DNA from 4 places in the Mesorhizobium sp. L-2-11 genome. Region 3 is predicted to be linked to each of the others. Evidence: riboswitches for the same ligand, from Rfam matches in the RefSeq annotation. Region 3 holds a riboswitch; each other region holds the start of a gene.

Region 1 (7,883 bases), 770 kb from region 3:
CGGGGCACGGGTTTTCGGGACAGACTGACGCCGGCTCTATCCGCCTCGGCGGCTACGGCGCCTGGTTCGGTCGTATCGATTGAATTGGCAATTCACTGGAGGGAACCCATGGCCGATGTCACGCTAAGGCAAGTGAAGAAATCATACGGCAATCTCAACATTCTCCACGGCATCGACCTCGACATAAAGTCGGGCGAGTTCATCGTCTTCGTCGGCCCTTCTGGCTGTGGCAAGTCGACCTTGCTGCGGTCGATCGCCGGGCTTGAGGAAATCACCTCCGGCGAGCTCAAGATCGATGGCGAGGTGGTCAACGACGTGCCGCCGTCGAAGCGCGGCATCGCCATGGTGTTCCAGTCCTATGCGCTCTATCCTCACATGACCGTCTACGACAACATGGCTTTCTCGATGAAAATCGGCAAGGAGAGCAAGGCCGAGATCGACAAGCGGGTGCGCCAGGCGGCGGAAATCCTGCAGCTGACCAAATATCTCGACCGCCTGCCCAAGGCGATGTCGGGCGGCCAGCGCCAGCGCGTCGCCATCGGCCGCGCAATCGTACGCAACCCGAAAGTTTTCCTGTTCGACGAGCCGCTGTCGAATCTCGACGCGGCCCTGCGCGTCGCCACCCGCATCGAGATCGCCAAGCTCAAGGAATCGATGCCTGCTACGACGATGATCTACGTCACCCACGACCAGGTCGAGGCGATGACGCTGGCCGACCGCATCGTGGTGCTCAAGGAGGGCCATATCGAGCAGGTCGGCACGCCGATGGAGCTCTACAAGAGACCCGGCAATCTGTTCGTCGCCCAATTCATCGGCTCGCCGGCCATGAACATCCTGCCGGCGACGATCGACAAATCAGGCGACCCGACCATCGTCAGCCATGTCGGCGGCCGCAAGGCGACGGTGCCGATCGCCACGCCAGCCTCGGCGACGGGCGCTTCGGTGAGCTTCGGCGTGCGGCCGGAGGATCTGATGATCGCCACCGGCGCAGATTATCTTTTCGAGGGAACGGTGGACTATGTCGAGCAGCTCGGCGAGGTCCAGCTCGTCTATGTCGACATCGGCCGCGCCGACCTGCCGCTGGTGACCAAGCTGCCAGGCAATGTCGAGGTCAAGCGGGGTGCCGCGCTGCGGTTGAATGCCGATGCCGGCGACCTGCATATTTTCGACGCCGACGGACATTCATTCACGCTCCACAAAGCGGAAGCAAAGGCAGCCTGAGAGCGGCGGCCGAACTGATGAAAGTTTTTTTGGCGAGCCCTCAAACAAGAGCAGCGGGCAAGCCCGCCGCTCTTGTTCGTTCCGGTCGCTGTCAGCGGCCGAACAGGTTCCGGTCGCCGCCCTGCGGGGCGGACTTCTGTACGTCGCCCGACGAGTTGAGCAGCTTGTAGACCGGCGAGCCGGTATTGCGCACCGAAGACGTCTGCGTGTTGTCGACGTTGACGGTCGCCTGCTTGTTGATGTCGGTTCCGCCAACGTTGTCGTTGCGGGCATAGGCGCTGCCGGCAGCAATCAAAAAAGCGGCGGCGACAAGAACGATCTTCTTCATTTCAAAACTCCTGGATTTTCTTGATTCCACCAGCGCGGCGGGCAAATGCCGCCGCAGCTGTTTGTTTGACCATGCTCTTTGTTCGAAAACCGCGTTCCATTTTCGGGATCATTGCCTGGACGAACTGTTAGTTGTTGCCGAACAGGTTACGGTCGCTGCCGTGAACGGGCTTCTCGTCAGCCGGAACCGGGTTCTGCGCCGAAGCCGAATTCCGAGTCGAAGCCGTATACGAGTCGCTGTCGACCGCAGCGGCCGGCTGGTTGAGGCCGTCTGACCCATAATGGTCGCTGCCGGCAAAGGCGCTGCCGGTGATGGCCAGAGCGGCGACGGCAGCGAGAGCGATCTTTTTCATTTTTTGGTACTCCAGTATCTTAGTTTTCCGTCCGTCTAGCGGCGTGTCTTGGGAGGACGCGCGTTGTTCGGACAGCCCCAACGTGGGAAGGCCATTCGGCGGATTCCAATCACGAAGTTGTTCCGTGTGGACCAAGAATCTACACCTTGAAATTGTACCAGAGACATCCCCGAATTGATTTTATATCTTATTTTCAATCGCTTATGCCAAATTAGCCGTTCATGATTTGACGGATTGGCGGACCTGCGTTCACGGCGTGCTGCACGCATTGTCAACAGAAACGAACCGTTCGGTTCGATTTTAGAAGCGGCTAACAGTCACTTTTATAAACTGTTAACCTTCCTGGTTTCCGCCGCGGCTCGGATTGGATGTCACGGCAGCCGACAATGGCTGCCGACAAAAGTGAGGTTTCAGCCCTGCAGGTATAAACCTGTAGGTTTCGCCGGCGGTGTCGCGCCGCATGGATACGATGTCGCTTTCATGCCGACAGTCAGCCGGCCGGCATGATTAGATCGCGCCATCTCAGGTGCCGCTTGGTGACGACGAAGCGGAGAATTGGGAAGCCGGTCAGAACCCGGCGCTGCCCCCGCAACGGTGGTGGAGTTCAAGTCGCAACGGGAGACCACTGGGCCACAAGCCTGGGAAGGTGTCGCGATGGGTCCGCAAGGACACTCCAGAGCCCGGAAACCAGCCCGAGATTTTTAGACTCGACTGATCGCGGTGGGCGGTCAAGAGGTGGATGATGCATGTCCGGCCCTGTCGCCGGCGTGCAAGCGGTCCTCCCTCCATCACCACCAGTTCAGTCCTTACACGAGGACAGGACATGGACGCGCGCAACGACATGCTGAGGCTCTTGCACGGCCGCAGGCAAGGCTATTCGCTTGAGCAGCCCTTCTACACCGATCCAGATTTCTTCAAGCTCGACATGGAGCTGATCTGGTATCGCGACTGGCTGTTCATCGGCCACGATTGCGAGTTGCCGAAACCTGGCAGCTACATCACCGCCCAGATCGGCGACTATCCGCTCGTGCTGGTCCGCGACCAGCAAGGCAAGGTCAATGCCTTCCACAATTCCTGCCGGCATCGCGGCAGCCGTGTCTGCAATGCCGACAAGGGCACTGCGGCGAAGCTCGTCTGCCCGTATCACCAGTGGACCTACGAGCTGGACGGCCGTCTCTTGTTTGCTCGCCAGATGGCAGACGGCTTCGACAAGAGCCAGTTCAGTCTGAAGCCGGTGGCTTGCGAAAGCGTCGGCGGCTATATCTTCATCTGCCTGGCCAACGAGCCGGCGGACTTCGCGCCAATGCGCGCCATGATCGAGCCTTACCTCCTGCCCCACCGGCTGCGCGAGGCAAAAATCGCCTTCGAATCGACCATCGTCGAGAAGGGCAACTGGAAGCTCGTCTGGGAGAACAACCGCGAGTGCTACCATTGCGCCGGCAACCATCCGGAACTCTGCAAGACATTCCCGGAAGCGCCGACCGTGACCGGGGTGCAGGGTGCCGACAGCGATCCGGAAATGCTCGCGCACTGGGCGAAATGCGAGGCGGCAGGCCTGCCGAGCAAGTTCCGCATCGATCCGGCCGGGCAGTATCGCGCCACCCGCGCACCGCTGCTGCGCGACGCCGTCAGCTATACGATGACGGGAAGACGCGCGGTGAAGAAGCACCTTTCCGACAGCGTTTCGACCGACCGTATCGGCTCGCTGCTGCTCTATCACTATCCGACGACCTGGAACCATGTCCTCGGCGATCATGCCGTCACCTTCCGCGTGCTGCCGATCAGCGCCACGGAAACGGCCGTCACCACCAAATGGCTCGTCCACAAGGACGCGGTCGAGGGCGTCGATTACGACCTCGCCGAGCTTACCCATGTCTGGACCGAGACCAACGACCAGGACCGTCGCATCGTCGAGGAAAACGCCTTCGGCATACTGTCGCCGGCCTACGAGCCCGGCCCCTATTCGGAACTGCATGAGGGCGGCGTCATCCAGTTCGTCGAATGGTACGCCTCCTTCATCGGGCCGCGCCTTGCCGAGGACGGCCGTCCGGCGTTGCGCAGCGTCGCCTGAGCGGGATCAACGGGATGAATGCGATGACGGACCTTGGGCTCTACCGACATCTCGACGACATGGCGCCCTGGAACGACAGGCTCCAGGTGCTGGAAGTCATCGGCGTCAGCGACGAGGCGCCTGAGGTGAAGACCTTCACCTTCCGCTCTGACAACCAGACATGGTTCCGTTACAGACCGGGGCAGTTCGTGACGCTGGAACTGCCGACCACCGATGGCCCGTTGATGCGGACCTATACGCTGTCGTCCTCACCGTCGCGGCCGTTCTCGATCGCGGTGACGGTGAAAGCGCAGGCCGGCAGCTTCGGCACACGCTGGATGTTCGACAATCTGAAGCCCGGCGTTCACGTGAAGGCCTATGGGCCGGCGGGCGACTTTTCGCTGCACAGCCATCCCGCCGCCAAGTATCTGTTCATTTCGGCCGGTTCCGGCGTGACGCCGATGATGTCGATGCTGCGCTGGCTAAACGACTGCGCGCCATGGACCGATGTCGGCTTCGTCAACTGTGCACGAAAGCCCGAGGAGATCATCTTCCGCAAGGAGCTCGAGCTGCTCGGCAGCCGCATGCCTGGCCTGACGCTCGGTTTCATGATCGAGGAGCGGTCCAGCCGTGAGGGCTGGTTCGGCCATATGGGCCGGATCGACGCGATACGGCTGCCGCTGCTGGCACCCGATTTTCGCGAGCGCGAAATTTTCTGCTGCGGCCCCGACCCGTTCATGCGCGCCGTGCGGCAGATGCTGGAGGGGGCCGGCTTCGACATGGCCAACTATCATCAGGAAAGCTTTGCGGCCCCAAGGGTGGAGGAAATACCGGCCCCGTTCGGTTCGCCGGCAGAAGGTGGGCCGGCAGGGGGCGGGATCGAGGTACCTGTCGAGGCCGCAACGCCGATCCGCTTTTCGCTTTCGGATGTCGATGCCGACTGCGTTGCCGGCCAGACCGTGCTGCAGACGGCGCGCGCTTCGGGCGTACGAATTCCTGCAGCCTGCGAGTTCGGCCTGTGCGGAACCTGCAAGGTGAAAAAGATCTCGGGCACAGTCGAGATGAGCCACAATGGCGGCATCCTCGATCACGAGATCGACGACGGTTTTATTCTCGCCTGCTGTTCAAGGCCGCTGTCGGCGCTCGAAATTGAGGTCTGACAGGTGGGGGCGCTTAAACCCCGTAACGTTCGGTGCGGATGAGGCCTGCCGGAACGCCGGCATCGATCAGCGCCTGGGCGGCGGCCGACACGAAGGCATTCGAGCCGCAGACAAAGGCGAACCTTGGCGGCGCGGGCAGCCGCAACATCGATTGCTCCATCATCGCGGCATCGACCCGCCGCGAATAGTCCGCCGGGCGCCGGGCCGGCTCGCGGGTCAGCGCCAACACCAGATCGAAGCCGTCCCGGCGATTGTGGAGGTCGATCAGCTCGTCGCGAAAGATCACCTCGTCCCAGACCCGCGCGGAAAACACCAGTGCCGCGGGCACCGCCGATCTGCGCGCGGCACGATGGCGGATCATCGCCATCAGCGGCACCACGCCGGACCCGCCGCCGACCAGCAGAAGCGGGCCGCCGTCGCTGTCGGACCAGACGAAGTGGCCGCCAAGCGGTCCGCGCAACTCGACCTCGTCGCCAACCGCCGCGATATCGTGAAAGAACGGTGAGACCTCGCCGTCATCGAGCCTTTCGATTGCCAGTTCGATCGTCTCGCCGGCTTCCGGCGCCGAGGCGATTGAGTAGGAGCGGCGCGCCTGATAGCCGTCCGGCGCCGTCAGCCTGACATCGACATGCTGCCCGGCACGATAGGCGAAGGGCCGCGACGGCTGGAGGAAAAAGCTGGTGACGCGCGGCGTGCGCTTTTCGATGCGGGCGATGGTCACCGTCTGCCAGGGCGACTGCGCCGCCGGCCCGTCGCTCATGGATCGCCCGTATAGCGCTGCTCGCGCCACGGGTCGCCATAGATGTGATAGCCGCGCAGTTCCCAGAAGCCCGGCTCGTCGCGCTCGGTGAACTGCAGCCCATTCAGCCATTTGGCCGACTTCCAAAAATAGAGATGCGGAACCAGCAGCCGCGCCGGGCCGCCATGGTCCGGCGTGATCGGCTTGCCCTCGTAAAGCAGCGCCACCATCGCCTTGCCGGCAGTGAGATCCTGCGTCGGCACGTTGGTGGTATAGCCGTCGAAGGACAGCGCAAGTGTGAAGGCCGTCGGTGGCTCGATGCCGGCATCCGCCAGAATATCGTCGACCAGCACACCTTGCCACGCCGTGTCGAACTTGGTCCACGCGGTGACACAATGGATGTCGCGCGTCATCTTGGTCAAAGGCAGCGCGTTGAACTCTGTCCAGTTCCACGTCTTGATCGGCCGCGGTCCGTGCTTGAGCGTGAACGACCAGTCCTCGGTGCGCACACGCGGCGTCGGCCCGGCCGACAGCACCGGAAACCCTTGCTCGAGATACTGCCCCGGCGGGATACGCGCATCCGTGTCGGTGGGGGGCTTTCGCCCGGAGAAGCCGCGGGTGACCATCGGGACAATCCGTTTTGAGCAAAGGTCCAATCGACCGTTGTCAGTTTTCTCGAAGACGCCCGCGCGGGCAACCAGAATCTTGGCAACCGCAGAGTCCACAAGACGAGGGAGCGTTGGGGAAGCTTACGAAGATTCAGTTCAGAGAGGGTGGCGGCCGCCCAGATATCACCTGTCAAGGACGATGCTGACCGAGCCGTTCGTGCTGATTTCGTGCGCGCCAATCGGTCAACTGGCCAATTGTCGATGCCGACGCTGCCCCTCATCCGCCTGCCGGCACCTTCTCCCCGTATAGGTACGGTCCCTATACGGGGAGAAGTGCCCGGCAGGGCGACGCCGACCTGAAGCGATCATCTTGCAACTTTGACTAATCTCACCGTCGACCGCAGTTTTGCTGAACCAACCAAGCACCGCCAGAAAGCCGGCTCAGACGAACGGCTTTCCGACCTTGTACTTTTCGGGAACCAGCCGCTTCAGATAGGCCATTCCTGCGTCGGAGAGCTGGTTGGCATCCGGCAGCATGAAATCGTCGGGCATGTGGCGGGTCTTGCCTGCGACGTTTTTCAGCGGCACCTTGTTCAGCACGGTTTTCTCACCGTCATATTGCAGCGCCACCGAGCCGCCGCCTTGTTCGGCGACAGCGACCGCAAAGACGCCGGCATCGAAAGCTTCCTGCGCATCGACGGGGTTGATGGCGCCGACATAACCGCGCGGCATGTAGCCGAGCGCGTCGACCCGCGCCCGCTTGCCCGGCAATCCTTCGGCCAGCGCGCGTTCGAGGGCGGCCGGCAGGTCGCTGCCCGACAGCTTGACGTTGCCATGCGCATCGCGCTCCAGCTTGTCCGGCGGCACGAGACTTTCGACCAGCGCCTTGCCGTCGGCGGTGCTGACGCCTTCGGAGACTGCGACGATGCAGCGCTTGTGACGATCGAGCCTGGCGCGCACGTCGTCGATGAAGGCCGCAGCCGAGAACGGACGCTCCGGCACATAGAGGAGATGCGGGCCGCTGTCGGGATCAAGCTGCCATGCGGCGGCGGCGGCGGTGAGGAAACCGGCGTGCCGGCCCATGACGATACCGACATAGATGCCCGGCAGAGCACGGAAGTCGAGGTCGACCGAGAGAAAGGCGCCGGCGACGAACTCGGCTGCCGAAATGAAGCCCGGCGTGTGGTCGTTCTCCTCGAGATCGTTGTCGATGGTTTTCGGCGCATGGACGAAAGCCATCTTGCCACCGGCGGCGTCGGTCAGGATCTGCTGCGTGCCGGACGTGTCGTTGCCGCCGATGTAGATGAAGGCATCGGCGCTCGCCTTCTTAAGTCCGTTGAGGATGACCTCGCAATAGGCCTCGTCCGGCTTGTCGCGCGTCGAGCCAAGCGCGGCGCTCGGCGTCGCCGCAATCAACCGCAACCG
Region 2 (7,883 bases), 1.7 Mb from region 3:
TCGAGATAGATCTTCTCGTCCTGCTGGCCGATCAACTCGACCTTGGCGACGTCGGGCACCGTCAGCAGCCCGGCGCGCAGGCTGCTGGCCAGGTCCTTCAGCTCACGATGGCTGATGCCGTCGGAGGTGAGCGCGTAGATAAGCGAATAGGTGTCGCCGAACTCGTCATTGTAGAAGGGGCCTTGGACGCCTGAAGGCATCGTCGATTTGATATCGTCGAGCTTCTTGCGCACCTGGTACCAGAGCGGCTGCACCTGATCGGCCGTCACCGTGTCCTTCAGGTTGACGAAGACCACGGATTCGCCGGGCTTGGTGTAGCTCTTGACGTAGTCGAGGTTGGGAAGCTCCTCGAGCTTTTTCTCGATGCGGTCGGTGATCTGTTCGACCGTGTCGCTGGTCGTGGCGCCCGGCCATAAAGTCTTGACCACCATGGTCTTGATGGTGAAGGGCGGGTCCTCTTCGCGGCCGAGGCCCGTATAGGCGAACATGCCGGCGAGCGCGGCCGCGATCATCAGGTAGATGACGAAGCTCTTGTGGCGCAGCGCCCATTCGGAAAGGTTGAATCTGGTCATGATGCAACTCCTTGATGTCGCGCGCAGTCTGGCGCGCGGCCGGCCGACGCCGGCTACGTTGTGCTGTTGAAGGTCGGTCGGTGCTGCGCCCGCGGGTCGGCGGGCGCAGCAACTGTCAGGCCAGGCTGTGCATGGTGCCTGCAACCCGGTAGGGCGCGCGCTCGGCCAGCCTCGGCCGGAGCGAGAGCGCTGCTAGATAGCGCTGGAACGCTGCTGCCTCCTGCACCGGCGAGGCCAGCGCGACATGGCCGTCGGGCCGCACCAGATAGGCACCGTCGCGATGCAGGCCCGTAGCTTTGGCCATGTCGGACCAGGCGAAGCTGTGGATCGGGATGCCGGTCGGAGCCAGCATCGCCCGGAACTCGGCATTCGCCGCGCCATAGACATGCACCTGCCAGTCCAGCGAGCGCAGCGGCTCGAAATTGTTGCCGCTGGCGGTGAGGACATAGGGCAGGCGGTCGCCGCCGCTGATTTTCCCGGCCGTTCCTGAACTGATCGGCCCGGAACGGTACTGGATCGCGGCCTGCGAGATCAGGCCGAAGAAGGCGCGCGAGCCGAACGACGTGTGCAACAGGACGTTCAGGATCTTTGGCATCAGATAGCGGCGAAACAGGCCGACCAGGCGCGAGCGGCTGGTGATGAAGCGGAACGCCGTGTCGGTGCTCTCGATCAACTTCCGGGCAAAGGCGATGCGCTCCGGCTCGTAGCTGTCTAGCAGGCGTTGATCGGCACGGCCTTGAACCACGGCAGCGAGCTTCCAGCCCAGGTTGACCGCATCGCCCATGCCGGTGTTCATGCCCTGGCCGCCGGCCGGGCTGTGGATGTGGCCGGCATCGCCGCAGAGGAACACGCGGCCGACGCGGAAGCGTTCGGCAACGCGGTGGTGGACGCGGTAGGTCGAGAACCAGTTGACTTCGTTGACCTTGATGCCGGTGTCGCGCTCGACATCGGCGCGGATTGCCTCGAAGGTGATCGTCTCATCGGCTTCATGCGCCTTCGGCACGATGCCGATCAGACGCAGTGAACCGGATTGCCTGACCGGCATGGCGATCGCGAAACCGTAAGCGCTGACCGTGGTGTCCATGCCGTTGCGGGTGACCGCGCCGCTGCCCGTCACGTCGGCGACGTAGAAGGCCTGTTCGTAAGTACCACCCGGGAAGCCGATATTTAGCCCATGCCGCACGGTGCTGCGAGCGCCGTCGCAACCGACGAGATAGGCGGTACAGACTGTCTCGGTCACACCGCCACTGCGCAATGTGGCGACAACCGAACTGGTCCTGTCCTCGAAGGCGACCAGTTCGGTGTTGCGCTCGACCCGAACCCCGGCGCGCTCGAGATGCGTGATCAGGATGCGCTCGTGAATGTCTTGCGGCAGCGCGAATGCGAAGGAGTACGGGCTGATGCCGCGGCCGAAGTCGGAGAGCGGCAGCCTTGCGGCGATGCCGGCCGGCGTGCGCACGGTGAGTTGCTCCAGCCGCACGCCGGCGGCAAGCACGTCCTCGACGATGCCGATCTGGCGGTGGAACTCGAGCGTGCGGGCCTGGACGGCGAGCGCGCGCGATGTCTCGCCCGGACCTGCGGCCTTGTCGAAGATGCGGACCGGCACGCCGAGACGGGTGAGCCAGAGGGCAAGCGTCAGCCCGGTTGGTCCGGCGCCGGCAATCAGCACTTTCGTTTGTGACGGGCTCATCTGGCTTCTCCTGCAGCAATGCGAACCTTTTCGTGTTCGCGCAGCCGGTTGATGCCGGCGGTTACGACGACGTCGCCTTCGGCCAGGCCGCTGCTGACGACGACCCGCTCGGTCTCGTAACGGGCAATGACGACTGGCTTCAGCTCGACCGCCGACGAAGCGCTCACAATCCAGACGGCCGGCTTGCCGTCCTTGTCGAACAGCGCACTTCCCGGCAGCATCACGACAGGCGCGCTGGATTCGTTGACACGGCCCGCGACGCTGCTGCCAAAGCGCATTTCATCCGGGGCGTTGCGCAGCGAAACCTTCACCTGGAAGGTGCGGGTAGCGGCATCGGCCACCGGCGACACCTCGCGGATGACGCCGGATGTCGAGATCGCCGGGTTGCTGAGCAGCGAGACAATGATCTCCGGCGGATGCCCGGCCCTGCGGCCATTCGAGAAAGCTGCCTCGGCGATCGAGAAGACGGCGTCGCGGGCTTGCGGATCGGCGATGCGCACGACCATCTGCCCGACATTGACGAGCTGGCCTTCCTCAGCGCCAGTCGCCGTCACCACGCCGTCGAAATCCGCGTGCAGTTCGGTATAGGCGAGCTGATCCCTGGCCATCTCCAAGCCAATCTTTGCCGAGTCCAGCTTGGCTTGCGCCGAGCGGAGGTTCTTCAACGTCGCATCATAGCTGGCGCGCGTCGTGAAGCCTTTGGCAAGCAGTGCTCCGAGGCGGACCTCTGCGGCACTCGCCTCGACCAGCACGGCCTGCGCCGCCGCGACATCGGCCTCGGCGCTACGCAAGCGGTTGCGATAATCCTGGTCCTCGATCCGGGCGAGCACTTCGCCTTTCCTGACCATCTGGCCTACTGCTGCCGTGCGCTGCACGAGCTTGCCGGAGAGCCGGAACCCGAGGTCGCTTTCGCGCTGTGGGCGGATTTCGCCGATGGCGATGCGACTGTCTGCCTGCGGTTCCGGCTTCACCGTCACGGCCTTGACCAGCTTCGCTTCCGGCACATCCGGCTTTGCAGTCGCGGCCTCGCCCTTGGCGGCGTACCAGGTGACGGCAGCGGCGCAGCCGAGCGCCGCGATCGATACGCCGACGAGGCCATGTTTCAACCTGCTGTGGAATGCGGCAGTCATGTTGTCTCCTATCCATGTTGCGGCCGGCGCCGGAACGGGCGCGACAGCCGGCAATGATCCTTGACTGGAGACGGGCCGGGCGCCCTGGCGCGAAAACATGGGGTCAATTGGCCCGTTCACCAGCACGCTTTCATTCGGCTTTTTGGACGCTGAAATCCCGATCGGATTCTGAAAATTTTCCGATGTTTTGGCGACCGACCTCTTCCACGCTGGTCCATTGAAAGGTCGTTGAATTGGGCATCCGGGAAAAACCGGAGCACAGGTATGCCGGTGTTGACAGCAGAGAGTAGCGCTTGATATGTAATATCATTACATATGCGAACGACCGCGCATCATGGTGCGAGCCCAATCAAAACCATTGCGACGCGGTCGGCGGAAATCTACGGTGGAAAGGTGATGGTCCCCGAGTCGAAAGGCAAGGGGTGAAAAGGGAACACGGTGAGATCTTCGGATGGAGGCCGTGGCTGCCCCCGCAACTGTAAGCGGCGAGCAAAATCCGAAATGCCACTGGCCGGCAAGGCTGGGAAGGCTGGATGGCGCAAGGACCCGCGAGCCAGGAGACCTGCCATCAGCATGAGTTGACCGGACGGGGTGTGCCGGGAGGAGACGTGGACATCGGTTTGTCGGCCGGTTCGCTTCCTTCCGTCGCCATTGGAGAAAGTGACGGTAAGTGGACGCCTCCCAGCCTCTTCTTGAAGCGCGTGAACTGAACGCGACGGCGAATGGCCAGCGCCTGGTCAGTGCGGTCAGCCTTTCGGTGGCGGCGGGCGACCGCCTCGCCATCATCGGCCCAAACGGCGCCGGCAAGACGACGCTGCTGCGCATGCTGTGCGGTACGCTGCGGCCAAGCGCGGGAGATGTGAGGTTTGGCGGGCGCCGGCTGGAGACGTTCTCGGCCGCCGAGCGGGCTCTGCACATGGCTGTCGTCGGCCAGACCGATCAGCCTGATCCGCGGCTTGCCGTAATCGATTATGTCGGGCTTGGGCGGGTCCCGCATGCCGGCTTGCGACGCAGAAGCGAGCAACGCGACATCGTCGCCGAAGCGCTTCGCAGAACCGGCCTGCTGCCGCTGCTCGGCCGCACGATCGGCTCGCTGTCCGGTGGTGAGCGGCAACGCGCCCAACTGGCGCGCGCCATCGCCCAGGAGCCCAAAATCCTGTTCCTCGACGAACCGACCAATCATCTCGATCCGCGCGCCCGCAGCGAACTTCTTGAACTCGTATCGCAGTTTGGCATGACCGTCGTGGCGGTGCTGCATGATCTGTCGCTGGTCACGCCATTTGCCACCAGGGTCGCGGTGATGAACGCTGCCCGCCTGCAGGCGTTCGCCGGTCCGCGCGAGGCGCTGACCAAGCAGTTGATCCGCGAGATTTTCGGCGTCGACGTGCTTCGGCTGCGCCATCCGACCGAAGACCGCGAACTCACGGTGTTCGACGTTCCAAACCGTGCCTTCCCTGATTTAACCAAGGAGCAGCATTCGTGAAACGCCTGGCACTGTCTTTTACCTCCCTCCTGCTTGCCCAGACCGCCTTCGCTTTCCCGGTAACGGTCGACAGCTGCGGCACGCCGCTGACGTTCGACGCCGCGCCGAAGCGCGCCGTCATCCAGGATATGAACATGGCCGAGATGGCCTTCGCGCTGGGGCTGCAACCGTCGATCGTCGGCCTGACCGGCATCACCGGATGGTACAAGGTCGGTCCGGAATTCAAGGCCGAGCAGGGCGCGATCCCGGAACTTGCGCCAAAGTATCCGACGCTCGAAAATCTCGTCGCTGTCGAGCCCGATTTCTTTTTCGCCGGCTGGTACTACGGCATGAAGCCGGGCGGCGAGGTGACGCCCGATACGCTGGCCCCGCACGGCATCAAGACGCTGGTGCTGACGGAAAGCTGCGTCCATCTCGACACCAACCGCCCCGCCGCTTCGATGGACCTGCTGTATGGCGACATCGAAAAGCTGGGCAAGATTTTCGGCAAGGAAGCCGAGGCGAAAAAACTTGTTTCGGGCTGGAAAACGCAGCTCGCCGAAATCATGGCGAAGATTGGCGACCGCGAGGGAACGCGGGTGTTTCTCTACGATTCCGGCGAAGACAAACCGTTCACATCCGGCAAGTTCGCGATCCCCAACGCCATGATCGCCGCTGCCGGCGGCGACAACATCATGGCCGACATGCAGACGAGCTGGGGCAATACGGATTGGGAAACGGTCGCTTCCCGCAATCCGCAGTTCCTGATCCTGCTCGATTATCAGGACGGCGGCGGCTACAGGAAACTGCTCGAACTCCTCAAGGTCCATCCGGCGATGAAGGAGACCGATGCGGTCAGGAACGAGCGCTTCGTCGCGCTCCGCTATGCCGAGCTGACGCCTGGACCAGCCAACATCGAGGCGATCGCCAAGATCGCCAGGGCGATGCACCCGGAAGCCTTTTGAGCTTGCGCCACAGGGCATTCGAATTGGCCATGGCAGCAGGGGCAGCAGCGATCGCCGCTCTTGCTTTGCTGTCGATCGCCTATGGATCGACGGTCATAGCGTTGAGCGACGTGATTGCTGCGCTCGGACATGCGGCCGGACTGGACGGAAACCTCGTGCCCGGCCCGGTCGGCAATATCCCGGTTGCCAAGATCCCGGTTGCCAAGATCGTCGTGGATCTCAGGCTGCCACGCACGATCATGGCGATCTGTGTCGGCGCCGGGCTGGGCGTCATCGGCACGCTGTTGCAGACGGTAACGCGCAACGACCTCGCCGATCCGTTCCTGTTCGGCCTGTCCTCGGGCGCCGCGGCGGGTGCTGTTTCCGTCATCACCATTTTTGGTGATCATTTCGGCATCTGGACGTTGCCGGTTGCCGCCTTCACCGGCGGCATATTGGCGGCCGGCATCGTGCTGTTGCTGGTTTCGCGGGTGAGGGGGCAAGGACCCGAACGGCTGATACTGGCCGGGCTTGCCGTCTCTTTCATGTTCATCGCCCTGACCAACTATCTCGTCTTCGCCGGAGACCAGCGCGCCGCTCACTCGGTATTGTTCTGGACGATGGGCGGGCTCGGCCTGGCGCGATGGGACAATGTCGGGCTGGCTGCTCTTGGCGCGGGCACCATTCTTGCCTATGCGCTGTGGAACCATCGCAAGCTCGACGCTTTCCTGGCCGGCGAGAATGCTGCCGAAAGCCTCGGCGTGCCGGTTGTGCGGATGCGCAGGACGGCGTTTCTCGTCGCTGCCTTCTCAACGGCGATCCTGGTCTCGGTCGCAGGTGTCATAGGTTTCGTCGGGCTGATGATCCCGCATCTGTCCAGGTCCCTGGCCGGCCCGTTACATCTGCGCCTGATTGCAAGCTGCGCCCTGTTCGGAGCGGTGCTGCTGCTTGCCAGTGACCTTCTGGCGCGCACGCTGCTGCCGCCGCAGGAACTGCCGATCGGCATCATCACCAGTTCGGTCGGCGCTTTCTTCGTGGTCACCATGCTCATTCGCAATCGCCTTTGAGTTGCGGCCTCGGAGCAGATCAGCTGAGGGCGCGGCCAGTATCGGCATCGCAAGCTATCCAAGGATGGGGCCATTGCCGAGGGCGTCGAGACGGACGATCAGGTGGCCTTCCTGCGCAAGAACAACTATGGGTCGATCATGATCTCGTCAGCCGACGCGGCATTGTCGACGGCGCGGATTGGCCTTTGCCCGAATTGCTATCTGCCCAGGACAAGGCTCCAATAGCGCCGCGAGCTGTCGCGGCCGTCCCGCACATAGGCCAGGCCGAAGCGGGTGAAGCGCGGGTCGAGCATGTTGCGGCGGTGGCCGGCCGAATGCATCCAGATGTCGAACAGCTTCTGCTGATCGAAACGACCCTCGGCGATGTTTTCGGCGGCAGCACCGGCAATGCCGTTGCCCTTGACGCGCGAAGCAAATCCCTTGCCCCAGCCGGTCGAGTGGGTCATGCGGCCGCCGAGCGCCATATAGCCGGACTGCTGCAGGGCTGCCTGTTCGAGCTGACGGTCGGGGACAAGCGGTTCGAGGCCGGCTGAGGCGCGGATGCCCGCCAGCGTGCCGACGGCGGAGGCGGAGACCCCGGCGCCTTCGCCGGTGGGCAGCACGGTGGCGCAAGCGGCAAGCCCGGCCAGCGCGGCAAGGCCGGCAGCTCTGAGCAGCATTCGCCTGTTTGGCGTGCGGCGCATTTCGTCAGGGCGGGATTCTGGGGATGGTTGATTGGCGGTGCCGGTGAGCGTCATGCCTGCCTGACATAGCGGCAATAGTGGCTATTGCCGGGCAGGCGTTCAGAAATCTCGCTCGCGGCGTCCGTCGTCCCACTGGTGAATCCGGCGCGCGGTACCGAGACGGAATACCAGTTTGACCCATCGGTACCTCCAGCGGTGTGGCCTGAGAATGACTGCTTGTGCGCAATGTCGGCCGTAGAGGTCAGTCTTCCCGTTGCTTAGAGGCGCATGACTTCGGCGGCCACTGGAGGTCATGATTGCGAAGCGGACATCGACCGAGGCGGGATTGCTGCCGA
Region 3 (7,883 bases):
GAGGAGTAGATGGCCGACACCATGATCATACCGATAGCCCCGGATATTGCAATGCACAAATGTTATCTCGCGAGTGCGAAATCATGCCGGGCCCGCTTCGTCGGGCCTGAAAAAGTGCGGTCAGGCTGCGGCTTTCTTGCGGGGACGCTTGGCAGGTGCCGGCGTTCCCGGTTCCTTCGGCTTGCGGCCCAGACCCATCGTCTTGGCCAATGCCGAGCGCGCCGCAGCGTAATTCGGCGCCACCATGGGATAGTCCGCCGGCAGCTCCCATTTCGCGCGATATTCGTCGGGCGTAAGGCCATAGTGGGTAGCCAGGTGACGCTTGAGCGACTTGAACTTCTTACCGTCCTCAAGGCTGAAAATGTAATCGGGTGTAACCGATTTTCTGATCGGTACGGCAGGCTTGAGAGCTTCTGACTTTTCTGGTGCGGCACCACCAGCAGTGCCTTTCAATGCGATGTGTATCTGGCCGATAAGCCCAGGCAGTTCACCGACGGGAACCGGATTGTTCGAAACATAGGCTGAGACGACATGGGCGGTGAGTTCGATGAGGTTGTCGGCTTTGCTCTCGGTTTCGTCGGTCATGAAAACGCTCCTGCGGAATTAGACTAGCCGGTTATGAATCACTTCATAGCTTAATAGTGACGACCGCCTTTGATGGCAACCACGCCATTGCATGATGTGTTGGCGGATCGCTGCACGCCCGGTCGCCGTCACGGATCTTCCTCTTGAACCGTCATCGCCCTGACAACACATTGTGCCAGGGTCGCCGTGTCGATGCGGCGCCTCTTCACCGCAAATTGGCTATTTAGAAAGTTGGGAGAAACCAATGAACGCTAAGGCTTTCAGCAGCCCCCTTTTTGTGAAGCGCGCAACGCACATCATCCAAGAGATTGCTGGCCTTGCGGATGCAATCGATTTTCTCAACGAATGGCCGGAAGACCGCAGAGACCTGATCCACGAAGCCGCCCTGAGGGCATGCTACGATGCATACGATGGGCGCAAGCCGGTAAGCACGGCGCGCAATGCCTTTTTCGGCTTTGCGAAGCGGGTCGCCATCTTGGAAGATTCAACCTCCGCGATGCAGTGGATCGCCGCCTGCAGATCGGGCAGTGGAAAAGTGCAGGTGTAGATTTCGACGACATGTTTGAGACTGGCGCGAGCCGCGTCGAATAGTGCAGTATGCACAGGTTTCACGGTTAGACCACGCGAATGAGAAGCAGTTCCTCACCACCAACTGCAAAACCGCAGATCGCACGCAAGCTGACCATGCCAGACGCAGCTCATGGCGATCGCTTGCCCGCCAATGGCCAGGCTCATTGGCGCGATGCAGCGGTCGCGTTCGGCTGAGTAAAGAAATGCGGCCCGCGCTGTTTGCCGAGTAGTGGCTGTGGAGGAGGGGATGACCGGGTTGATCAGATTTGAGAGGCCAGTCGTAGTTCAGCTTAGCCGCCGCGGCTCGGAGCGTGTCGTGTTCGACGTCAACGACGCGGCCGCTATCTTGCTCCGGGATCTGCATCATGAGACCGATAAACGCAGGATAGCGATGGACACCTGTCTGCAGGTGTTACGCGGTAAGACCCATCCACCAGCTGCTCGACGAGCTTTTGTCGCAGCCGCGCTCGAAGCACGCATTCTGCGCAGTGATTGAGATCTGGGACGCCGCTCGTGAATTTCGGCCATCTGCACATCGCTATTGGGCGCGGTCCGAACACCCCTGCCGGCTCCGCCAGGAGCAAGCCAACACCGCACTTTCCGCGGCGGCTTTCCTGGTCCGGCGCCTGATCTTCCACCATCGAAGCACAAGGGTCCGCCAGCCAGCTGCGGCCGCTCGGCTTCGCCGTCGCGGTGATGGTGATTGCAGCCAGAGGCAGACGGAGCCATCGAGCGGGAATTGGCCCGCTGCAGATGGTGGAGCGTCGATGCCGCCTCAAAAGTCTCCGGAAGTACCGTATGAACCTTGCCCCAGCTTGGCCCTGCATCCGATCTCCCGCAACACGCTCCGCGGACCGGCGCCGCGTGATCGCTGATGCTTCTCCCGATGGTCGGGACCGGGGGGTTCGGCGACCAAGGTCGGGGAGACGATAGTGACACTGGATGATCCCAATACGGAATAATCCGAAACTGGCTGGCGGTGAGCCGTCTCGTTTCTGGCCGGCTCATTTGAGGCCAAGCCTCCTTCGATCGCCAGCCAACGGCGGCGTCTGGAAAGCTGACTTCGACGCGCCGTAACAAGGGCCGCGGCCAGGCCAAGCTTGCCGAGGCGCTTCGTCACCGGCAGCGCGATTGCCTTGGGCGCGCCGGATAGACTCCCCCAAGGATGCCCGGTGTGTGGCGTTGCCGCTCACCGCCGGCGAGTGTCACCGAGCCCTACGCCGTCTGCGCTTTTTCCCGAATTGCGCGTGCCGCAGCCACCATGTTCATCAGGGCAGGGCGGACCTCCTCCCATCTGCGTGTTTTGAGACCGCAGTCGGGATTCACCCACAATTGGCCATCCAGCAATCGATCGCGAGCAAGCATGATGAGGTTGGAAATCTCGCCCACTTCCGGGACCCGCGGCGAGTGAATGTCATAGACGCCGGGACCGATCTCGTTCGGATACTTGAAGGTTCGCAGCGTATCGAGCAGTTCCATCTGCGAGCGCGAGGTTTCAATGGAGATCACATCGGCATCCATTGCAGCAATCGCGTCCACGATGTCGCCGAACTCGGAGTAGCACATATGGGTGTGAATCTGGGTCGCATCGCCAACCGCCGTTGAAGCCAGCCGGAAGCATTCGACGGCCCAGTCGAGATAGGTTTCCCAGTCGGCCTCACGAAGCGGCAAGCCCTCGCGCAGTGCGGCTTCGTCGATCTGGATCATCTTGGCGCCGGCCTTTTCGAGGTCGCTCACTTCATCGCGAATGGCGAGCGCGACTTGGCGGCAGACGGCTGAGCGCGGAAGGTCGTCTCGGACGAAGGACCAGTTGAGGATCGTCACCGGGCCGGTAAGCATGCCCTTCACCGGCTTTGGCGTCAGCGACTGGGCGTATCGCCACCAGTGTAGTGTCATCGGATTTTGTCGCGACACATCGCCAATGATGATCGGGGGTCGCACAAAGCGCGAGCCATAGCTCTGCACCCACCCATGCTGCGTGAAGGCAAAGCCGCGGAGCTGCTCGGCGAAATACTGCACCATATCGTTGCGCTCGAATTCGCCGTGGACCAGCACGTCGAGTCCGATCTCTTCTTGCCAGCGAACGGCGGCTTCTATCTCTTTTTTCAGGAAGGCCTCATAGTCGACGTAACTCAGCTCGCCCTTGGCATGGGCTGCCCGCGCCTTGCGAACCTCGGCTGTTTGCGGGAAGGAGCCGATCGTCGTGGTGGGGAAGGATGGCAAGCCAAACGTGTCGCCCTGAAGCTTGGAGCGCACGTCGAATGCGCTCTTCCGGCGCGTCATGCCGACCTTGATGCTGGCGACCCGTCCTTCGACGAGCGGATCATGCACCTTAGCGGATGTCGCGCGAACGGCGGCAGCCTCAGCCGACGCCTCTAGTTCGGCGGCGACCGCGTCCCGGCCTTCAGCCAGGGCACGGGCGAGCACGACCAGCTCGTCGGTTTTTTGCGCCGCGAAGGCGAGCCACGATTTCACGTCCGCATCGAGTGCCGTCTCCATGTCCAGGTCGATCGGCACATGCAGCATCGAGCAGGACGGGGCGATCTCCACGCGGTCCAACGGCCAGCCGGCGACGATCGGCTTGATGCGGTCAAGTATGGCAGGCAGGTTCGCGCGCCAGACGTTGCGGCCGTCGATCAGTCCGAGCGACAGGACAAGTTCCTTTTGCGCGAGCCGGCCGACGGTCTCCAACTGCTCTGGAGCGCGCACGAGATCGACGTGCAGTCCCGCCACGGGCAGAGAAGTTGCGGTCTCGAGATTGTCTCCCAGCGATCCGAAATAGGTAGCGACCATGATCTTCAACTCCGGTGCTGCTTTTGACAGCCGGCAGTAGGCGAATTGGAGCGCATCCCGTTCATTGGGAACCAGATCGACCACGAGCGCCGGCTCATCGATCTGCACCCAATCGGCTCCCGCGAGCTTCAGCCTCCGCAGGAGCTCCTCGTAGACGGGCAGCAGCCGTGGCAGGAGCGCGATAGGGTTGAAACCTTCCTCAGGTGACTTCGCCAACTTGAGAAAGGTAACCGGTCCAAGCAGGACCGGGCGCGTGTGGATGCCGAGCGCCTTGGCCTCGAGGAAATGATCGACCGGTTTCGCCGACGAGAGGGCAAAGCTCTGATCGTCGGTAAGTTCCGGCACAATGTAGTGATAGTTGGTGTCGAACCATTTGGTCATTTCCATCGCGGCAAGGCCATGCCCGTTGGCCGCATGCTCGTCACCGGCATGTCCGCAATCAGCGGCCTGATCTTGGTTGCCGCGCGCCATGGCGAAATAGGTATCGAGTGGGACCTCGCCGTCAGTCCAGGTGTATCGTGCCGGCACGGCGCCGACCATGGCGACGGTGTCGAGCACATGGTCATAAAGCGAGAAATCGTTGGACGGGATTTTCGACACGCCGCGATCGTGCTGCTCCCTCCAGCTGGCGGCGCGTAGCGCCTTCGCCGTCGCGAGCAGGTCGGCAGCGGGAGATTTTCCGGACCAGTAGCTTTCAAGCGCGAATTTGAGTTCCCGCCGTCGACCGATACGCGGCACGCCGAGCGTTGCCACTGGAATTTGTTGAGAGACAGTCATGCCATACCCCGATGGTTGGGGCGTGGGGACAAGGAACGCGCGAGCAGGCGGCACGAAGCCAGGCTACCGCGGCCACCGAGACACCCCGCCCGTGGACGTTGTTCGTCGTGGCAGGTCTCCTGGCTCGCGGGTCAAAGCCTCTGCCCGTCTTCCCGAGGCCGTTCGCCTCAGTGACACCAATGGGCTTGGCTCGCCGCTAACAGTTGCGGGGGCAGCGCCGGCATCGCACCGGCTTCCCTCTTAGCTCCGCTACAGCAGTGCCGCGCGGAGAACCACGACATGCGCACAATCACAGCAGCTTCGCTCCTTGTCAATACATATAACGAGATGTTTATGTGATGATGCGAATAATGCCCTTGCGCTGATCGGTCTCTTTCGCCCAAAGCCGCTTACGATGCCGCCTCTTATCAGTGCAGGCTCGGAGAGATCCTTGTCCCCATCGGCGACGCCGGATGAGATCGAGGTCGCCGGGCTCAAAGGGCGTAAAGTCGGGCCAGGTCGTCACGGTCAGCCGGGAATCCCGGTACTTGTTCCCGCTCGGCTTCGCTCAGCGTGCTTGCGCACTCGCCCATCAGCACGCTGATAACCATGTCCGGAAGCGGAAAGGAGAGGTGGCGCCTCAGGTCGGCGGACTGGGGCTGGGCCGCCAGCGTCTCGAACAACTGCGCGGCGATCGCCTCGACCTGCTGCGCGAGCAGCTTCACCCTGCGATTGCTGAAGGCCGGCGCCACGATCGTGCGTAACCGGGCATGCTCGCCCCCCTCGTGCGAGACAAGCCACCCCGGCGAACCGAGAATCACCGAATCCGGGGTGAATGCCGCACTCTCTAAGCGACGGAAGGGCGGAAGCTGACCGGCAGGCGCTGCGGGCAGCGAATGACGTAAGACGGCATGTAGACGACGTCCTCCGCAGCGATGGTCAGCGCCAGATCCTCCAGCCGCCCGAATAGCGCGGGGAAGGCGCAGCGCAATTCCAGGCGCGCCAGCGCAGCGCCCAGGCAGGAATGCGGCCCCTCGCCGAATGACAAATGCGGGTTGTGCCGCCGGGTGACATCGAACCTGTTGGCGCCGGGACCGAAGGCCTTTTCGTCCCGGTTCGCCGCATGGAACGCCATCAGGACGGCATCGCCGCGGCGGACCAGGCATCCGTCGATCTCCACGTCCTGGGTGGCATAGCGGAACGGCAGATTGGCCGCTGAGCTGCCCCAGCGCAGGATCTCCTCGATCGCCTGTGACCACGGAACTTGGCCGCTGCGCACCAAGTGCAGTTGCTGCGGATGCGTCAGCAATGCCAGCACGCCATTGCCGATGACGCCGGCGGTGGTCACGAAGCCCGCAGAGAGCACCATGAACAGCATGTCGATGAGCTCGGTGTCGGAAACGAGCTCGCCTTTGTCACGCGCGACGATCAGGGCCGAAGCCAGATCATCGCCGAGCTGGCCCCGCTTGAGCGCGATCAGGCGACGGAAGAACTCCGGGATGCGCTGCCGCGTCTGTCGCACCTCTTCGGCTGTGGCGGAGGTGTTGGCCAGGCTGTAGGTGAGCGCGACGATCTCTTCGCGCTGTTCGTCCGGCAAACCGAACAGTTCGGCGATCACGTTGGTGGGCAGCGGAGCGGCGAACTCGCTCATCAGATCGGCACTGCCGCCGCGCTGCGCCATCTCGGCCAGGAGTCGATCGACGCATTGTTCGACCCGTGGCGCCAGCAAGGCGATACGACTGGGCGCGAAGCTGCTGGACAGCAGGCCGCGCAAGCGCCGGTGATCGGCGCCGTGCGCCGTGGTCATGTTGTCCACTTTGCATATCCCGATCAGCGAATGATCCTCGGGAATCTCGCCGTCCTGCAGCGCCCCCCACTGTCGCCAGTCCTTGTTGAAACGCTGGTCGGAAAGCATCTGCCTGAGCGTCTGGTGACGGGCTGCCGCCCAGGTCACCACATCGCCCGGCAGCGACACTCGCGCCATCCCCCCCTGCCGCAGAATCGCAGAAGAAAGACGATCAAGTTGCGTGGGAGCGGCCGGCACACCGATCACGTCGCAATGATCGCTTTCTACGCGCATGCCAACAACTCCTTTAAGAACCATCGCGGGTCCACTTCTCGGCACGGAAGATCCGCGCGCGGACTTCGAAAAGTGCCCCGTGCTTCGTCCTCAGAAGCGGTAGGTGAGACCTGCGCCTATCAACCAGGGATCGAGCTTGGCCTTGCCCGTGAGCTTGGCGCCGGCGACAGTGACGTCGAAGTCGGGCTTGAGGAAAAGCTTCTTCACGTCGAAGTTGACGCCCCAGTGCCGGTCCACCATGTAGTCGAATCCGACCTGCAGCGCGGCGCCGAATGTGTTCTTGACCTTGAGATCATCGGCGCTGCCGACTTGCTGATGATAGAAGATCGTATAGTTCACGCCGGCGCCGATATAGGGCTCGAAGGCGCCGAAATCGGTAAAATGATACTGCAATGTGAGCGTGGGCGGCAGCAGCCAAACCTTGCCGACCTCGCCCAGCCCGCCGATCGCACCTTGGCCATCGATGTTGGCATAGGTGGTGCCGAGTATGAGTTCGGCGGCGATGTTGTCCGTGAAGAAATATGAGATATCGAGTTCCGGCGTCACGGTGTTCGAATACGAAAGACCGGAGCCGGGCACCGCATTGACATAGCCCGAATCCTCGGTGATCACCCCCAACGCACGCAGGCGGATCTGCCAGGGGCTTGGCGCTTCCGCGACGCAGGCTTCTGCCTGCGGGACGCTCGCGGCTTGATGAACATCTGCCGCGCCGGCCTGTCCCGCAACGATGAGGACGACAGCCGCTGTCATTGCCCGCGCCACGCCAATTCGCGCTCTCGCCATACTTTTCTCTCCTTGATCTTCAGAAGCGACGCACTGCGCCTTGATTGAATCCTGCTCGCATCAATCGAGATTGACGGAGCGCTCATGCGGGATAGCCCCCGCATGTGTCGTGCCAAATGAGAAAATCGTTGCAGAACAATGCGGTCACTCCGATAGCGCTGTGTCTGATGTCCGACTTCGTCGAAGATCCGACAATGAGTGCAGCCGTAGCCGCCCCTGGTAGCCGTTCGTCAACATCGGCCGGCAGTTCGTTGGCACGCTCGTCCTCGGCTTCGAGTTTTGGCGTATTCTGCGTTCAGCGCCTTGATCGGCGCCT
Region 4 (7,883 bases), 3.1 Mb from region 3:
GGGAGCACGACATGCATGGCGAGGTCGGCAGGCGCCAGGCCGCGCTGATTGTCTTGCCAGATATCGCGGCGTGTCGTCGCGACGATGACCTGGAGGACAGGAACGCCGGCACGGTCGAACAGGGTTTCGACGCCGGGCTCAGCACCCGAGGCGAACGCCGTCGCGGTGATGATGGCGGCCGGCCTCAGCGCGGCAAGCGCGGTCTCGACAAAGGCCAGGGAGGCCGGGTCCTTGAGGCTGGAGACGAAAATGGGGACGGGGATGATGCCCCGCGCGCTCAGCGCTTCAAACAGCGTGTCGATCGGCGCGACATCGGCGGCGAGCAGCATCGAGCGATAGAACAGAATGGGCACGACAGGCGCGCCTACGCAGGTATTGTCGGCGTCGAGCTCCGTCCCACCCCCCTCTGTCCTGCCGGACATCTCCCCCGCAAGGGGGGAGATTGTGCTGCCATCGATGTTTTCGCCAATCGCAGATACTGAAGATAGCTCCGACGAAATAGGAGATGCGCCGGCGTTGGTGACGGCAGATCTCCCCCCTTGCGGGGGAGATGTCCGGTAGGACAGAGGGGGGTGTGACGGAGCGCCGATATTCGAAAGGTCCGGCTTTTCCACGACACCGCGTCCCGGTTGATAATAACCCGCCTTCGGCACGCTGACCGGCTCAACGTCCGCCGCATCCCGGCCCGCCAGCCGCGCCAGCCTCCACACCAGCGCCGTCATATTCTCCGGGCCGCCCTCGCGGAAATAGCCGAGCAGGGCGTCGAGCTCCTGGCGCGGCAGCGTCGAGCCTTCGATCAGTCGCAAATCCTCGTCGTGACTCTCGCCGGGCAGCAGCGCCAGTTTTATGCCGTGCGCGCGGGCGGTCGAGGCGAGCTGGTCGCAGCCGTAGCGCCACCAGTCGTAACCGCCGAGGATGCGAACCAGAACAACCCTGGCGTGCCGGGCGACACTGTCGATCCACAGGTCGACGGACATCGGGTGGCGCAGGTCGCGCAACGCCGCCAGCCGCATCGACGGCAGACGGTCCGCGTCTGCCTGCCACGCTGCCGCCAGTCCGGCCAAGTCGCTGTCAGTGAAGGACAGCGCCACGACATCCGCAGGCGTCTGCCTGAGGTCGACAGGCTCGGCGAGATCGTCGAGCGAGGCGGATGTGGTGGTGAGGATGTGCATCGCGGCTCGTGCCTGTGCTCAGCCGGCGAGGATACGCTCGATCGCCGGGCGGTTCAGCCCTTTCAGGCCGATGACGACGAGGCGCGAACGGCGATCGTCTTCAGCGGTCCAGGCGCGGTCGTAATAGTGGTTGACGCGCGGGCCGACGGCCTGCAGCAACAGCCGCATCGGTTTGCCGCCGACTTCGACGAAACCCTTGACGCGCAGCACGTTTTCTTCCGCCGCCGCCGTGGCGACGCGCAAAGCCAGCTCATCGGGATTGACGATCGACGGAATGTCGATGACGAACGAGTCGAAATCGTCGTGCTCGTGGTCGAGCTCGTCGTCGTGATGGGTCTTGCGGTTCTCGATATCGTTCTCGACGGCAAGGCCAAGGCCAAGCAACACGGAGGGATCGACCTTGCCCTGCGAGGCCGGCACGATCTTTACCGCGCGGGCAACATGTTCGCCGATGATGGCATTGGCGCGGGCCGTGCCGGCGGCGTCCATCAGGTCGCGCTTCGACACTATGATCAGGTCGGCGCAGGCGAGCTGGTCCTCGAACACCTCCTCGACCGGATCGTCGTGGTCGAGCGTTTCGTCCTGCGCGCGCTGCGCCTGCAGGGCGTCCATGTCGTTGGCAACGCGGCCTTCGGCCAGCGCCGGTCCGTCGACCACGGCAATGACGCCGTCGACCGTCACCCGGCTCTTCACCGTCGGCCATTGGAAGGCCTGGACCAGTGGCTTGGGCAGAGCCAGGCCGGAGGTTTCGATCAGGATATGGTCGACCCTCGGCGTCAGCGACAGGATCTGGTCGAGCGCCGGGACGAAATCGTCGGCGACGGTGCAGCAGATGCAGCCATTGGCCAGTTCGACGATGTTTTCCTCCGGACAAGTGTCGATGCCGCAGCCTTTCAGGATCTCGCCGTCGATGCCGATGTCGCCGAACTCGTTGACGATGATGGCCAGCCGTTTGCCACCGGCGTTTTCGAGCAGATGGCGGATCAGCGTCGTCTTGCCGGCGCCGAGGAAGCCGGTGACGACGGTGCAGGGCACGCGCGAGATGGAAGCGATCATATCTGGTCCTTCAAAAGGTCGAGGGGAGGGATGCGGGCAACGAGGCCGCGCTTCAGGCAATCGGGGCGGCCGCGCCATGGAATGAGGCCGTCGGTCGAGGTGGCGAAGAGCCTTGCACCGACGACCAGATCGGCGCCGCTGGTCGCGGTCAGGTCGCCAAAGACATAGCTCCAGCAACCGTCTCGCAGGATAGCGGCGCTGAGGCGGCGCTTGCAGTTGCCGAGGCATTCGACGCTGCGGATACGGATGTTTTCGCCCGAGGCGGCGCGGCGCGTGTCTTCGGCCAACAATTCGCCGGCGCGGGGATGGCTGTCGGAGCCGGTCTCGTCACGGCAGGAGGCGCAGACGATCACGGTGACGTCCGATAGAGCATCACCATCGCCGGACAATACGCCCGCTGTCTCAGCCGGAAAACTGCTGTCGCGTTCCAAATCAGGCTCCTTGCCCGGAAAACCCGCCAGGCGATCGGATTCTTTTGTCCTAGACGGCAGGTCTCCTGGCTCGCGGGTCATCGCCTTGGTGCCGCCTTCCCGGGATTTTCCCAGTGGTTTTCGGCCTAGGCTCGTCGCTTACAGTTGCGGGGACAGCCGCGGATTTGAAATCGGGATTTCGCACCGCATTCCCTCTTGGCTCCTCCCTTTGCCGAGAGGAGACCGTCTGAACCGGATTTAGGCTTGTGCGGGCAGTCGTGTCAACGCACGTCTACGACGCTGGCGAGGGAAACGCTTCAGGGCAATTTTCGATGTCGGCGCTGCCCCTCATTGCCCTGCCGGGCATTTCTCCCCGTATAGTGACGGGGAGAAAAAGCTGGCCGCAACAGCGGCGCCCCTTCCTGCAACGCTGGTGATTGGCGAAACCATCGATGACAGCGTCCCTCTCCTCGTCACTATACGGGGAGAGGATGCCGGCAGGCAGGTGAGGGGCAGCGCCGACATCGGCAAACCCTTACGAAACCGCGACATCCGCCAGCGCCGAACCCAGGTCCCCCGCAGGTGTCACCTCGATGCGTTCGAGGCCGAGCCAACCCTGCATCAGCTGCAATTCCTCGAAAAGTTCGGCGGCGGTTTGCGGCGGGGCGCCGGGCTCGGCATAGGCGGCATGGACGCGCAGCACGCCGGCCGGGCGGTCAGCCCTAAGGTCGATGCGCGCCACGATCCCTTCGCCGAGCAGGAACGGCAGCACATAATAGCCGTACTGGCGCTTTTCGGCGGGGGTGTAGATCTCGATGCGATAGCGGAAGTCGAACAGTCTTTCCGTGCGCGCCCGCTCGAAGACGACGGGATCGAACGGAGCGAGCAGCGCACGCGCCTTGATTTTGCGCGGAAAACGGGCGTCCTTGTGGAGATAGGCTGGCTTGCTCCAGCCTTCGACGCGAACCGGCAAAAGGTCGCCGGCCTCGACCAGTTCCTCGATGCGGCCCTTGATGTCGGCGGGGGAGAGCCGGAAATAGTCGCGCAGGTCGCCTGCTGTCGCGACGCCATGGGCGCGGGCGGAAATGCGCAGCAATTCGCGGTGCGCATCCTCGGGCGAGGGCACCGGCAGGCTGAGTATCGCCGGCGGCAGCACGCGCTGCGGCAGATCATAAAGCCGCTCGAAGCCGCGACGCGACGCCGTGGTGATGCGGCCGGCCCAGAACAGCCATTCGAAAGCGTGCTTGGCGTCGCTCCAGCCCCACCAGCCGCCGGAGCCTTTTTGGCCTCCTTTCTGGTCTCTCAGGGCCGAAGCGGCGATCGGGCCGCGTTCGACGACCTCGCGATAAATGTCTTCGATATAGGCGGCGCGCTCGCGGCCCCACTTGGCCAGCCCATTGTACATTTCCTCACCGCGCTCGGCCCGTTCCATGCGCCAGCGCATCAGCGGATAGGTTTCGACCGGCAGAAAGGAGGCTTCGTGCGCCCAATATTCGAAGACTTTGCGCTTGCGCGTCACCGCGGCGTTGTCGAGCAGGGCGAGCGGGTAGGGGCCAAGCCGCGAATAGAGCGGCATATAATGGGCGCGCACCACCGCGCTGACGGAATCGATCTGCAGCAGGCCGGTCCGGGCAAGCACACGCGCCAAATGGCGGCGATCAGGCGTTCTGCCGGGGCGAGGATCGGCAAACCCCTGTGCGGCAAGCGCGATGCGCCGGGCCATGGCGAGCGAGATTTTTTCCTTCATGCAGACGGCACTCTGTCGGCGTTCGACCAAAGGTGGGAGCGATGATTCCGCCATGCTAGCAGGGTTTTGGCGGCATCCATGTCAGGAGAGTAAAGTGGAGTAAAAAGTGAAGGAAATCAAACAGGAGCGGATCGGACCAGTTTATCCGGATATGCCGTCGAGCACCCCGAGTTTTGAACAAGGTTTGACTTGCTTCGCCGAAAGCCCTGCGCTAACCCTCGCCGCGTTGCAGCATAGAGCCCCCTAAAACGGTTCAGTGGTTAAACTGTCACGCTTCCGCAAGTGGGTCCGGTGCTGTAATCAGAGTGGATTGGCCGCCAACGGAAAGCCGCAGCATGAACGCATTGTTGAGTTCGTACCTGCCCATCGTCCTGTTTATCGGCGTGGCGCTGGTCGTCGGCCTGGCGCTGCTAGCCGCACCCTTTCTGGTGGCCTACCGCAATCCCGATCCGGAAAAGCTTTCCGCCTATGAATGCGGCTTCAACTCGTTTGACGATGCCCGCATGAAGTTCGACATCCGCTTCTACCTGGTGTCGATCCTGTTCATCATCTTCGATCTGGAGGTGGCCTTCCTGTTTCCGTGGGCGGTGTCTTTCGGCCAGATCGGCATGCTTGGGTTCTGGTCGATGATGGTGTTTCTGGCGGTGCTGACCATCGGCTTTGCTTATGAATGGAAGAAAGGAGCGCTGGAATGGGATTGAGTGACAATTCCGGCACGCTCGTCGCGCCGAAGCCAAAAGGCATTCTCGACCCAAGCACCGGAAAGCCGGTGGGGGCGAATGATCCGTTCTTCCTCGAGATCAACAACGAGCTTGCCGACAAGGGCTTTCTCGTCACCTCGACCGAGGCGCTGATCACCTGGGCGCGCAGCGGCTCGCTGATGTTCATGACTTTCGGTCTTGCCTGCTGCGCGGTCGAGATGATCCACACCTCGATGCCGCGCTATGACTCGGAGCGGTTCGGCGTTGCGCCGCGCGCGTCGCCGCGCCAGTCCGACATCATGATCGTCGCCGGCACGCTGACCAACAAGATGGCGCCGGCGCTGCGCAAGGTCTACGACCAGATGCCGGAGCCGCGCTACGTCATCTCGATGGGCTCCTGCGCCAATGGCGGCGGCTACTACCACTATTCCTATTCGGTGGTGCGCGGCTGCGATCGCGTCGTGCCGGTCGACATCTATGTGCCCGGCTGTCCGCCCAGTGCGGAAGCGCTGCTCTACGGCATCCTTCTGCTGCAAAAGAAGATCCGCCGCACCGGCACGATCGAACGGTGAGCGGGATGATGAGCCTGAATGAACTCTCGACCTATCTCGGCGAGAAGCTGAGCGGCCGGATCGGCGATGCGGTGTTTGCCTATGGCGAACTCACCATCTCGGTCGAGCCGCACGATCTGATCGAGGTGGTGAGCTTCCTGCGCGACGATCCAAAATGCCAGTTCATCTCGATCATCGACGTCTGCGGCGCCGATTATCCATCGCGGGCCAAGCGCTTCGACGTCGTCTATCACCTGCTGTCGCCGAAGCAGAATATTCGTATCCGCATCAAGGTGCAGGCGGACGAGGAGACGGTGGTGCCGTCGATCACCGGCGTTTATCCCGGCGCCGACTGGTTCGAACGCGAGACCTACGATCTTTATGGCGTGCTGTTCTCTGGCCATCCCGATCTCAGGCGGATCCTGACCGACTACGGCTTCGAAGGTCATCCGCTGCGCAAGGATTTCCCGCTGACCGGTTTCGTCGAAGTGCGCTACGACGACGAGGCCAAGCGGGTCATCTACGAGCCGGTCGAGCTGAAGCAGGAATTCCGCAATTTCGATTTTCTCAGCCCTTGGGAGGGGACGGATTACGTGCTTCCGGGGGATGAGAAGGCGAAACAGTGAATGGTGAATAGTGAATGGTGAATGGACGAGACGCCGGAAGCTATACGAGACTATCGCGATCTCATCGTCTGGAAAGAGGCGATGGATATCGCCGAGGAAGTCTATGTTCTGACGCGCGGGTTTGCGCGAGAGGAATTGTATGGAATGACGGCTCAGATGCGCCGTTGCGCCGTCTCGATTCCGGCGAATATCGCGGAAGGATTTGGCCGCGCGCAACGACGGCCGTTCATTCAGTTTCTTCGCATCGCACAAGGTTCGTTGAAGGAACTGGAAACACATACCATGCTTTGCGTACGGATCGGGCTGTTGTCCCAGGAGCAGGCAGCAAAGCTGGAGCCACGCTACACAAGACTCGGCAAGAGGCTGGTCTCGTTTGTCCGGTCGCTGGACCAGGATGGGACACGAGCTTGACCATTCACCATTCACCATTCACCATTCACTCATCGCCAAGGGCGATCCATGGCTGAAACCTCCGTCCGCAACTTCAATATCAACTTTGGGCCTCAGCACCCCGCTGCCCATGGTGTTTTGCGGTTGGTTCTAGAACTCGACGGCGAAGTCGTCGATCGCGTCGATCCGCATATCGGGCTGTTGCATCGCGGCACCGAGAAGCTGATCGAAGCCAAAACTTATCTGCAGGCCGTGCCCTATCTCGACCGGCTCGACTATTGCGCGCCGATGAACCAGGAGCATGCTTTTGCGCTTGCCGCTGAGCGGCTGCTCGGCATCGAGGTGCCGAAGCGCGGCCAGCTGATCCGCGTGCTCTATTGCGAGATCGGCCGCATCATGTCGCACATCCTCAATGTGACGACGCAGGCCATGGACGTCGGCGCGCTGACGCCGCCGCTTTGGGGTTTTGTCGAGCGCGAAAAGCTGATGGTGTTCTATGAGCGGGCCAGCGGCTCGCGCATGCATGCGGCCTATTTCCGGCCCGGCGGCGTCCACCAGGACCTGCCGCAAAAACTGGTCGAGGACATCGGCGAGTGGATCGATCCGTTCCTGAAATCGCTCGACGACCTCGACGCATTGCTGACCGGCAACCGCATCTTCAAACAGCGCAATGTCGACATCGGCACCGTCTCGCTGGCCGACGCCTGGGCCTGGGGCTTTTCCGGCGTCATGGTGCGTGGATCCGGCGTCGCCTGGGATCTGCGCAAGTCGCAGCCTTACGAATGCTATGCCGAGATGGATTTCGACATTCCGATCGGCAAGAACGGCGACTGCTACGACCGTTATCTCGTGCGCATGGAAGAAATGCGCCAGTCGGCGAAAATCATGCGCCAGTGCGTCGACCTGCTGCTTGGCAAGGAAGGCAGCGGGCCGGTGTCGAATCTCGACGGCAAGGTGGTGCCGCCGAAGCGCGCGGCGATGAAGCGCTCGATGGAAGCGCTGATCCATCACTTCAAGCTCTACACTGAGGGCTACCGCGTGCCGGCGGGCGAGGTCTATGCAGCGGTCGAAGCGCCGAAAGGCGAGTTTGGCGTCTACCTGGTCTCGGATGGAACCAACAAGCCCTACCGCTGCAAGCTGCGCGCGCCAGGGTTTGCGCATCTGCAGGCCATGGACTTTTTGTGCCGCGGCCACATGCTGGCCGACGTCACCGCCGTTCTCGGCTCCCTC

The links. Region 3 has a riboswitch for cobalamin ahead of metE (5-methyltetrahydropteroyltriglutamate--homocysteine S-methyltransferase). Riboswitches for the same ligand answer to the same signal wherever they lie in the genome.
Region 1: another riboswitch for cobalamin. It lies ahead of JG739_RS01535 (aromatic ring-hydroxylating oxygenase subunit alpha); the one in region 3 lies ahead of metE (5-methyltetrahydropteroyltriglutamate--homocysteine S-methyltransferase).
Region 2: another riboswitch for cobalamin. It lies ahead of JG739_RS21825 (ABC transporter ATP-binding protein); the one in region 3 lies ahead of metE (5-methyltetrahydropteroyltriglutamate--homocysteine S-methyltransferase).
Region 4: another riboswitch for cobalamin. It lies ahead of JG739_RS14925 (DUF1636 family protein); the one in region 3 lies ahead of metE (5-methyltetrahydropteroyltriglutamate--homocysteine S-methyltransferase).

What each region holds. Positions count from the first base shown of each region.
Region 1 covers NZ_AP023257.1:334,847-342,729, forward strand. The annotation lists gene bglA (beta-galactosidase BglA) at 1-83, shown strand, start outside; gene JG739_RS01520 (ABC transporter ATP-binding protein) at 109-1,221, shown strand; gene JG739_RS01525 (DUF680 domain-containing protein) at 1,313-1,549, opposite strand; gene JG739_RS01530 (DUF680 domain-containing protein) at 1,677-1,901, opposite strand; cobalamin riboswitch at 2,409-2,611, shown strand; gene JG739_RS01535 (aromatic ring-hydroxylating oxygenase subunit alpha) at 2,725-3,972, shown strand; gene JG739_RS01540 (hybrid-cluster NAD(P)-dependent oxidoreductase) at 3,996-5,111, shown strand; gene JG739_RS01545 (FAD-binding oxidoreductase) at 5,125-5,871, opposite strand; gene JG739_RS01550 (molybdopterin-dependent oxidoreductase) at 5,868-6,476, opposite strand; gene JG739_RS01555 (diphosphate--fructose-6-phosphate 1-phosphotransferase) at 6,900-7,883, opposite strand, start outside.
Region 2 covers NZ_AP023257.1:4,548,483-4,556,365, reverse strand. The annotation lists gene JG739_RS21840 (efflux RND transporter permease subunit) at 1-572, opposite strand, end outside; gene JG739_RS21835 (FAD-dependent monooxygenase) at 688-2,262, opposite strand; gene JG739_RS21830 (efflux RND transporter periplasmic adaptor subunit) at 2,259-3,392, opposite strand; cobalamin riboswitch at 3,773-3,976, shown strand; gene JG739_RS21825 (ABC transporter ATP-binding protein) at 4,063-4,875, shown strand; gene JG739_RS21820 (ABC transporter substrate-binding protein) at 4,872-5,819, shown strand; gene JG739_RS21815 (FecCD family ABC transporter permease) at 5,849-6,865, shown strand; gene JG739_RS21810 (CAP domain-containing protein) at 7,063-7,548, opposite strand.
Region 3 covers NZ_AP023257.1:6,213,308-6,221,190, reverse strand. The annotation lists gene JG739_RS29590 (MucR family transcriptional regulator) at 121-585, opposite strand; gene JG739_RS29585 (DUF982 domain-containing protein) at 830-1,132, shown strand; gene JG739_RS29580 (DUF982 domain-containing protein) at 1,472-1,651, shown strand; gene metE (5-methyltetrahydropteroyltriglutamate--homocysteine S-methyltransferase) at 2,371-4,701, opposite strand; cobalamin riboswitch at 4,818-5,017, opposite strand; partial or broken gene JG739_RS29570 (cytochrome P450) at 5,292-5,546, opposite strand; gene JG739_RS29565 (cytochrome P450 family protein) at 5,552-6,784, opposite strand; gene JG739_RS29560 (OmpW/AlkL family protein) at 6,875-7,534, opposite strand.
Region 4 covers NZ_AP023257.1:3,111,524-3,119,406, forward strand. The annotation lists gene JG739_RS14915 (cobaltochelatase subunit CobN) at 1-1,172, opposite strand, end outside; gene cobW (cobalamin biosynthesis protein CobW) at 1,191-2,228, opposite strand; gene JG739_RS14925 (DUF1636 family protein) at 2,225-2,659, opposite strand; cobalamin riboswitch at 2,698-2,901, opposite strand; gene JG739_RS14930 (winged helix-turn-helix domain-containing protein) at 3,174-4,385, opposite strand; gene JG739_RS14935 (NADH-quinone oxidoreductase subunit A) at 4,721-5,086, shown strand; gene JG739_RS14940 (NuoB/complex I 20 kDa subunit family protein) at 5,077-5,658, shown strand; gene JG739_RS14945 (NADH-quinone oxidoreductase subunit C) at 5,664-6,263, shown strand; gene JG739_RS14950 (four helix bundle protein) at 6,285-6,674, shown strand; gene JG739_RS14955 (NADH-quinone oxidoreductase subunit D) at 6,723-7,883, shown strand, end outside.